DNA from 3 places in the Blautia difficilis genome. Region 1 is predicted to be linked to each of the others. Evidence: predicted binding sites of a transcription regulator. Region 1 holds the regulator's gene; each other region holds the start of a gene.

Region 1 (3,262 bases):
CGATAACTGTTGGCTGTCCACCTTCCATTACGGCTACACAGCTGTTTGTTGTACCTAAGTCAATACCAATGATTTTTCCCATAATCTTGTTCCTCCTGTTTATTTTCAACTAGATTTGATATATTCTATATTTTCATGTAAATTAGTTGGCTACTTTTACCATACTGTGGCGGACTACGAAATCCTTGTAGGTGTAACCCTTCTGGAATTCTTCTACCACAATATTCTCACCGGCTTCTTCGTCCTCCACATGCATCACTGCGTTGTGGAAGTTCGGATCAAATTCCTTACCCACTGCTTCAATCGGTTTCACGCCCAACTCATCTAATGTTGTGATCAGCTGTTTGTAGATCATCTTCATGCCATCTGCAAAAGAATCTCCTTCAGGTGCCTGTGCAAGACCTCTCTCGAAGTTATCCACAACCGGAAGCATTTTCTCAACAATATCCTTGGCTCCGATGATATACATGCTGGATTTCTCTTTCTCCGTTCTCTTACGGAAGTTATCGAACTCAGCCATGTTTCGTTTCAGTCTGTCTGTAAGTTCTTCGATCTGCTGTTCAAATTTATCTTTTTCTTTTTTCTTCTTACCGAAGAAAGAAGTTTTTGATTTGCTGTCTTTATCATCCTGGGAGGTTTCTTCCTCGCCATCCTCTACAGGAATCTCTTCAGTTTCAGCTTCACCGTTTTCTACAACCTCAGGTTCATTTTCAACAGTTTCTTCTGTTACAGGAGTCTCTGTTGTCTCTTCTTCCTGGGCTGTGTTCTTTGTTTCTTCTGACACTCTCTATTACCGCCTTTCTAACTCTCTTTCTTAATCAGTTCGTCCAGCTGGACTTTCAAAGCCTTCAGGCTGTCAACTACATTTGCGTAATCCATACGCTTGGGACCGATGATACCGATGGTACCATGCATTCCTTCTCCAAGTTCGTAAGTGGCTGTGACCACACTGCAGTCTTTCATGGTCTGCACCGGCATCTCATCACCAATGTACACCTGAATTCCTGTATTCTCAGTATCAGACATTCTCTCTTTTACCAGGTCTACCAGATCCTGCTTCTCTTCAAATGCTGAAATCAGTCCACTCGCTTTACTTGTATCTGCAAGCTCCGGATACTTAAAAATGTTGGTTGCTCCTGAAGTATATATCTGCATATCATCTTCGTCTACCTGGATGGTATCTGCTACTGCATCAAGGACTGTGCCAACCACAGAGCCATGTACACCTGCCTGTTCTTTCAGGCGGGCAATCATTCCCAGGTTGATGTCCTGAATAGGCACACCATTTAAGTTGGTGTTAAGAAGAAGATTTAATTTCAGGATTGTCTGATCGTCCATCTCCTCATCCAGATTGATGATCTGGTTTCGGATGACATTGTTATCACTCACTACTACTGCCACAAGCTGAAGTGGTGTCACGCGGGAAAGCTGGATGAATTTAATCTTGCTTCCGCTGTACTGTGGAACAGAAATCATAGTTGCATAGTTGGTATTGGAGGCAAGTACCTTTGCCACCTGTTTCAGCATTTTATCCAGTTTATCAGTTTTCTCTATCATGAGATCCTTGATTTCCTGAACCTCTGATTCCTTTTCTTTCATCAGCTCGTCTACGTAGAGGCGATAACCTTTATCAGAAGGAATTCTTCCGGCTGAGGTGTGGGGCTGTACGATATATCCCATATCTGTCAGGTCTGACATCTCATTCCGGATGGTGGCAGAGCTTACATTTAAATCTGCAAACTTGGAAATGGTCCGGGAACCCACCGGTTCGCCTGTTTCCATGTAGGTTTTGATGATGGCTTTTAGTATTTTCTTTTTACGATCATCTAATTCCTGATCCATGAAGTTCCACTCCTTTACTGCCTTTGTTTTTGGTTTGTTAGCACTCATGTTTTAGGAGTGCTAACACCTTATGCTCATAAGATAGCACTCTTGATTTGGTTTGTCAATATTATTTTGTGAATTTTTTGTTATTTTATGAACAATGGGAATTATTAAGATTATGTTATAGAAAGGGACGCGGGGAGAAAGTATTGATATTGTGTGCGGTTTCGGACGCTAAGAGATACTAAGTCTGCAGAAATCTGCTAAAGGCATGAGCCGGCTTGTCAAACTCGCTCCGTCGCAGACTCCGCTCAGACAGGTGATGCAGCCGGCTCATAACGCAGATTTCTGCGGACTAAGTATCTCTAAGCATCCTGCAAATGCACACAATATCAATACTTTCTCCCCGCTGACTGTTCAGGACGATGATCATATAGGCGGGGCTCTCGCCTGAAAGGCGAATCGCCTTTTCTAGTGCATCGAAAATTAAGTTTCTGCTATATTGGCGCAGATGAAAAATCAGACAAGTCAATATAGCAGTTACTTAATATTCGCTGTACTAGTGCAGGTATAAAAACTCGGTATAGCATTATTTGTCTAAAGTATCCAGTTTTTTTTTCAGGTCGATCATTTTATCGCGGAGTTCGGCGGCCTGTTCGAAGTTGAGGTCTGCGGCTGCGGCGCGCATTTGTTTTTCTACCTGGGCGATGAGTTTGGTGAGTTCTTTGCGGGTCATGGACTCTGGGTCTTTCTGGAGTCGGACTTCAGTTTCGGCTACTGCTTTGGATACGGCGATGAGGTCGCGGACTGCTTTTTTGATAGTGGTCGGAGTGATTCCATGTTCTTTGTTGTAGGCTTCCTGGATGGTTCGACGGCGGTTGGTTTCGGTGATGGCTTTGTGCATGGAATCGGTCATGTTGTCTGCGTACATGATTACATGGCCTTCACTGTTTCGGGCAGCTCGTCCGATGGTCTGGATGAGGGAGGTTTCGGAACGGAGGAAGCCTTCTTTGTCTGCATCCAGGATTGCTACCAGGGTGATTTCCGGGATGTCCAGACCTTCCCTGAGGAGGTTGATTCCTACCAGTACATCAAAGACATCCAGGCGCATATCGCGGATGATGCGGGCACGCTCTAAGGTATCGATATCGGAATGGAGATAGCGGACCCGGATTCCTACTTCTTTCATATATTCTGTCAGGTCTTCTGCCATTCGTTTGGTGAGGGTTGTGATCAGGATTTTGTGTTTCTTTGACACTTCTTTGTTTACTTCCCCTATCAGGTCGTCAATCTGTCCTTCAATGTGGCGGACTTCTACTTTCGGATCCAGAAGTCCGGTTGGACGGATGATCTGTTCTGCACGGAGGAGTTCATGATCATACTCATATTGTCCCGGGGTGGCAGATACAAACATGACCTGATCCAGTTTGGATTCGAA
Region 2 (3,262 bases), on a different contig from region 1:
TGGCAGAAGCCATCCAAAAAGAAATGTCCAAAATGCGGAAGCTATATGGTAGAAAAGGGAAATAAGCTTGTCTGCAGCCAGGAAACCTGTGGTTATGTAGAAGAAAAAACACAGGACTGACCGGGGAAAAAGAGAGTGATCTGTAAAAAAGAAAGCTTAGGAAACAGGATTCTGTAAATCAGCAGAATTCTGTTTTTTTGCGCTTTTTAACTTTAATATCAGAAAATCTATACCATCGGGGAAAATGTATTTGTTGAATAATATTTGGAAAAGAAATCTATTTTCAGAAAAGCAAAAATAAAATGAAAAATAGTAAAATTTATCTTGTAATTTTCAATCAAAACGTGTAGTATTAGACTATAAATATATGATTAACCATAACAAAGGCGAAAGGAGGACAATATGAGCGTTCAGTTGCTGGATAAAACAAGAAAGATCAATAAGCTTCTGCACAACAGCAGCTCTAGCAAGGTGGTGTTCAATGATATCTGTCAGGTACTGATGGAGACCTTGAGTTCCAATATTCTGGTACTCAGTAAGAAAGGTAAGGTTCTGGGCGTCAGTTTGTGTCCGGGTGTTGATGAGATTACTGAACTGATAGAGGATAAGGTCGGTGGATATGTAGATACTTTATTAAATGAGAGATTTCTGGGAGTTTTATCAACGAAAGAGAATGTAAATCTGCAGACACTTGGTTTTGAACATGTGTCAAATAGCTATCAGGGGATTATTAATCCTATTGATATTGCAGGTGAGCGTCTGGGAACTGTATTTATGTATCGATTTGACAGACCTTATGATATTGAGGATATCATTGTCAGTGAGTACGGTACCACGGTCGTAGGACTGGAGATGATGCGTGCAGTTCATGAGGAGAACGCAGAGGAAGACAGAAAACAGCAGGTTGTGAAATCTGCATTTAATACCTTGTCCTTCTCAGAACTGGAGGCGATTATCCATATTTTTGATGAGCTTGACGGAGATGAGGGAATCCTGGTAGCCAGCAAGATTGCTGACCGGGTGGGAATCACAAGGTCTGTGATCGTTAATGCTCTCAGAAAATTTGAAAGTGCAGGTGTGATCGAATCTAGATCCTCAGGTATGAAGGGAACCTATATAAAGGTTCTCAATGAGGTGATCTTTGATGAGCTGGAGGAGATCAAGGCTCAGAGAAACAAGAAAGGCTGATGGCATCAGATAAGCCGGAAGAGAATAAATGTTAAGTTTTAAGACTGCCTTTTATCCTTAGACAATATGGGATAGAGGGCAGTCTTTATCATTGTATATCAGTTATACCATCGCAAACCTGGCAGGCGATTTTCCCCATTTGGATAAAATAATTTGGAAATTGAGAAAAAGAAAGAAAAAGAGAGTATAAATTAGAAAAAGAGAGTATATATTGAATTATATAATACTCAGTGAAGTTGCTAATTTTACTTGTTTTCAATATTATATGGACAGTGATTAGCACTCGAAGTAAATGAGTGCTAGCAGAAATCGGCAGAATCTGACAAGGCGCCGAGACAGTTACCGGATATTTTGCAATAACAAAAAAGGTACGGTAACAGGAATGTTTTAGTTGGAGAATAAAGGAGGACATAGATCATGACATTAGTACCTTTAGGTGACAGAGTTGTATTAAAACAGGTTGAAGCAGAAGAGACAACAAAATCCGGAATCGTTCTTCCGGGACAGGCACAGGAGAAACCACAGCAGGCTGAAGTTGTAGCTGTAGGACCTGGCGGAGTTGTTGATGGCAAAGAAGTAAAAATGGAAGTAGTTGTAGGTGATAAAGTTATCTACTCCAAATATTCAGGAACAGAAGTAAAAATGGATGGAACAGAGTATATCATTGTAAAACAGAATGATATTCTTGCAATTGTTAAATAATCAGAGTTTAAACAGGAGGTCATATTATCATGGCAAAAGAAATTAAATTCGGCGCAGAAGCCAGAGCAGCTCTTGAAGCTGGTGTAAATAAATTAGCTGATACAGTAAGAGTAACATTAGGACCGAAAGGAAGAAACGTAGTTCTTGATAAACCATACGGTGCTCCGCTTATCACAAACGATGGTGTTACAATCGCAAAAGAAATCGAACTGGAAGACGGATTCGAAAACATGGGTGCACAGCTGATCAAAGAAGTTGCATCCAAAACAAACGATGTAGCAGGTGATGGTACAACAACAGCTACTGTTCTTGCACAGGCTATGGTTCATGAAGGAATGAGAAACCTTGCTGCAGGTGCAAACCCGATCATCCTGAGAAAAGGTATGAAGAAAGCTACAGATACAGCTGTAGAAGCAATCAAAAATATGAGCCAGACAATCAGCGGAAAGAAACAGATCGCAAACGTTGCATCTATTTCTGCAAGCGATGAAACAGTTGGACAGTTAGTAGCAGACGCCATGGAAAAAGTTTCCAAAGACGGTGTTATCACAGTAGAAGAATCCAAGACAATGCACACAGAACTTGACCTTGTAGAAGGTATGCAGTTCGATCGTGGATATGTATCTGCATATATGTCAACAGATATGGAAAAAATGGAAGCAAATCTGGAAGATCCATATATCCTGATCACAGACAAAAAGATCAGCAATATCCAGGAAATCCTTCCGTTACTGGAGCAGGTTGTTCAGGCAGGTGCAAAACTTCTCATCATCGCTGAGGATGTAGAAGGTGAAGCTCTTACAACTCTTATTGTAAACAAATTAAGAGGAACCTTCCAGGTAGTAGCTGTAAAAGCTCCTGGATATGGCGACAGAAGAAAAGAAATGCTTCAGGATATCGCAATCCTTACAGGCGGACAGGTAATCTCCGAAGAACTTGGTCTTGAACTGAAAGAGACAACAATGGCTCAGTTAGGACGTGCAAAATCTGTTAAAGTTGCAAAAGAAAATACAGTTATCGTTGATGGTATGGGCGACAAAGAAGCAATCGCAAACCGTGTTGCACAGATCCGTGGACAGATCGAAGAAACAAAATCTGAATTTGATAAAGAAAAATTACAGGAAAGACTTGCAAAACTGGCTGGCGGCGTAGCTGTTATCCGTGTTGGTGCTTCCACTGAGACAGAAATGAAAGAAGCTAAGCTTCGTCTGGAAGATGCTCTTGCAGCTACAAGAGCAGCAGTAGAAGAAGGTATCATTGCAGGTGGCGGATCTGCTTACATCCACGCATCCAAAGAAGTTGCAAAACTTGCAGCAACTCTGGAAGGTGATGAAAAGACAGGTGCAAACATTATCCTGAAAGCTCTGGAAGC
Region 3 (3,262 bases), on a different contig from region 1:
GCCAGTAACGGATTATCTATTTCAGAAGGATACAATATTTTTGCAGATGATCACTGCTTTCAGAAAGATTTCGGAGATTTCCGCAGCAGATACGGGATCAGAAACATACTGCAGGGATTATTCTTTCAGTATCCTACAGAAGAATCTAAATGGGCATTTTTCAGCAGACTGATCAGCCGGAAATGTTATCTGGAACAGCCCGGTCCTGTAATGGAGGATCTGTATCGTCTGGTTGGTTCCAAAGATTATTTTATTGTGACCTCCAATGGCGAGGACCATTTCGTGCCTGCAGGATTTGACAGGGATAAAGTCTTTGAGATGGAAGGCCGTCTCACCCAGTCCCGGTGCCAGAATGGATGCGGAACAGATCCTTACGAAAACCAGAATGAAATTCTCAAAATGGCGAAAGCTGAAAAAAACGGACAGATCCCCTCAGAACTGGTCCCCTGCTGTTTCTGCTGTGGAGGGCCAGTTACGGTCAATATGGCAAACAGCAATGCATTCTTTCAGACCGAACAGTTCCAAAAGAAAATGCAAGACTATCAGAACTTTATTAAGAAATATCATGGTAAAAGACTAGCGATCCTGGAATTGGGCGTGGGATGGCGAAACCGTATGATCAAAGAGCCTTTCATGAGCCTTGCTGCTTCTGAACCTGAAGCAGTTTATATCACCTTCAATAAAGGAGAAGTCTATATTCCTTCAGCAATTGCCGGAAAGTCAATCGGGGTAGATGGAGATATTGGGGAAGCGCTGAAAGAAATATGTCTGGCAAGAGAGAACCTATAGGGTTGTTTATATATTTCTATTTGGGCAATTAATTTTTCTGAATGGACAATGCAAAAAAGGCACTGAAAACCGTAGAAATATTGGCTTTTCAGTGCCTTTTCCATTAGTTAAAGAGAAAAATATAATAAATTTAAGTTTTGCTAAGTTTCGCTAAATTCTATTCGTTTGAGCATCGCCACTGCTTTGACGGTTTTCGTTTTCTATAATCATCACAGGTCTGTGGCCAGTTGATTTTCCATTTAAAATATTCATCTTGGGTAATCTCGCCGGATTTCAGTTCTTCTTTTCTAATTGTCCATTCTTTCAAAAAATCATGAAGAATCCCATAATTAAACCACATGCCAACAGGTGGATGAGCAGGCCAACTATCGGAATTGTGGTAGAGTCTAGAGGTATCGTCATTGGAATTTGATTTTTCGCCTGGATAAGTTTCTAGTTGAAAAAGATTGATCATGCCGGGATTAAATTCATCAATCCAGAACAAAATTTCCATCAGTTCAGAAGCATTCATTGTAGTTGGTTCATGCAGTGTCAGTGGATTCACATCCAGAATCTTAGCCATTTCTGTAACCAGATCTTTACGGGGAACCCGGTAGTTGGTTTCGTATTGAGCAAGACGGTTTGCACCTTTGTCGCCCCAACCGAGAGCTGCACCGAGTTCTGCCTGTGTCATATTCCGGAATGTCCGGATTTTTTTTATTTTATCACCAATCGTCATATCAGATTTCCTGCTTTCTATTTGATAATTCTATTGTACTATCAGCGATGGTTCGTAGCGTTAACAAATTCTTCACAAAAGAATTAGCACTCACCTCTTGACAGTGCTAATAACATATGTTATATTACATGCAGAACAAAGAAAACAACATATTTCTCCTTCGGGAGAGATATTTCTCATATAAGAGGAGGGTTAGCCTATGAATATCAGTAAATTCACACAGAAATCCGTACAGGCTGTCCAGGATCTGGAGAAGGTTGCTTATCAGTTTGGCAACCAGGAGATTGAAGAGGAGCATCTTTTATATGCTCTGTTGGAACAGGAAGACAGCCTGATTCTTAAACTGATCGAGAAGATGGAGATAGATAAAGATTATTTCAGAAATTCTCTGAATCAGGCACTGGATGCTAAGGTTAAGGTATCCGGCGGTGAGCTTCGTTTCGGACAGTATCTGAACAAGGCTCTGGTCAGTGCAGAGGATGAAGCCAAGGCAATGGGAGATGAATATGTCTCTGTAGAGCATCTCTTCCTTGCTTTATTAAGATATCCAAGTCCAAGCATGAAGAAGCTGTTTCAGGAATTTGGTATTACTAAGGAACGTTTCCTGCAGGCACTTTCTACAGTACGAGGCAATCAGCGTGTAGTCAGTGACAATCCGGAAGCTACTTATGATACTTTGAATAAATATGGTGAGGATTTAGTTGAAAAGGCACGTAACCAGAAGCTGGATCCTGTGATCGGACGTGATGAGGAAATCCGTAATATCATCAGAATCCTTTCCCGTAAGACCAAGAACAATCCTGTACTTATCGGTGAGCCTGGTGTAGGTAAGACTGCAGCAATCGAGGGCCTTGCACAGCGAATCGTGGCAGAGGATGTGCCGGAAGGTCTGAAGGATAAGAAGATTTTTGCCCTGGACATGGGTGCTCTGGTAGCAGGTGCCAAATACAGAGGTGAGTTTGAGGAACGTCTGAAAGCAGTCCTTGAAGAAGTAAAGAAGAGTGAAGGAAACATCATTCTTTTCATTGATGAGTTACATCTGATCGTCGGTGCAGGTAAGACTGACGGAGCCATGGATGCAAGCAATATGCTGAAGCCTATGCTTGCCAGAGGTGAGCTTCACTGTATCGGTGCCACAACTCTGGATGAGTACCGTCAGTATATTGAGAAAGATGCCGCTCTGGAACGTCGTTTCCAGCCTGTTATGGTAGATGAACCTACAGTGGAGGATACCATTTCCATCCTTCGTGGTCTGAAGGAGAGATATGAGGTCTTCCATGGTGTTAAGATCACAGACAGTGCGCTGGTTGCAGCAGCTACACTTTCACATAGATATATCACAGACCGTTTTCTTCCTGATAAGGCTATTGACCTGGTGGATGAGGCCTGTGCCCTGATCAAGACAGAGCTGGACTCCATGCCTTCAGAGCTGGATGAACAGCGCCGTAAGATCATGCAGCTGGAGATCGAGGAATCTGCACTGAAGAAAGAGACAGATAACCTGAGTAAGGAACGTCTGGAAACACTTCAGAAGGAGCTGGCAGAGCTTCGTGATACCTTTAATACCCAGAAAGCACAGTGGGATAATGAGAAGCATTCTGTAGAGAAATTACAGAAGCTTCGTGAGCAGATTGAGGATGTGAATAAGCAGATCCAGAAAGCAAAACAGAATTATGATCTGGAGAAGGCTGCACAGTTACAGTACGGTGAACTTCCGAAATTACAGCAGCAGTTGGAAATCGAAGAAAAGAGTGT

The links. The regulator HrcA, encoded in region 1, represses chaperone genes, less so after heat shock. The targets are predictions, from matches to a motif close to TGTTAGCACTCNNNNNNNNNGAGTGCTAACA.
Region 2: groES (co-chaperone GroES) is a predicted target of HrcA. The motif match lies at 1,463-1,493, and genes of this name have one in related genera.
Region 3: clpB (ATP-dependent chaperone ClpB) is a predicted target of HrcA. The motif match lies at 1,589-1,619, and genes of this name have one in related genera.

What each region holds. Positions count from the first base shown of each region.
Region 1 is NZ_JACOQG010000012.1:87,895-91,156, forward strand. Features, by position in the region: gene dnaK (molecular chaperone DnaK) at 1-82, opposite strand, end outside; gene grpE (nucleotide exchange factor GrpE) at 143-784, opposite strand; gene hrcA (heat-inducible transcriptional repressor HrcA) at 802-1,842, opposite strand; gene uvrB (excinuclease ABC subunit UvrB) at 2,414-3,262, opposite strand, start outside.
Region 2 is NZ_JACOQG010000017.1:46,593-49,854, forward strand. Features, by position in the region: gene topA (type I DNA topoisomerase) at 1-120, shown strand, start outside; gene codY (GTP-sensing pleiotropic transcriptional regulator CodY) at 403-1,188, shown strand; gene groES (co-chaperone GroES) at 1,606-1,890, shown strand; gene groL (chaperonin GroEL) at 1,920-3,262, shown strand, end outside.
Region 3 is NZ_JACOQG010000009.1:77,580-80,841, forward strand. Features, by position in the region: gene H8Z82_RS07665 (SIR2 family NAD-dependent protein deacylase) at 1-789, shown strand, start outside; gene H8Z82_RS07670 (helix-turn-helix domain-containing protein) at 947-1,507, opposite strand; gene clpB (ATP-dependent chaperone ClpB) at 1,707-3,262, shown strand, end outside.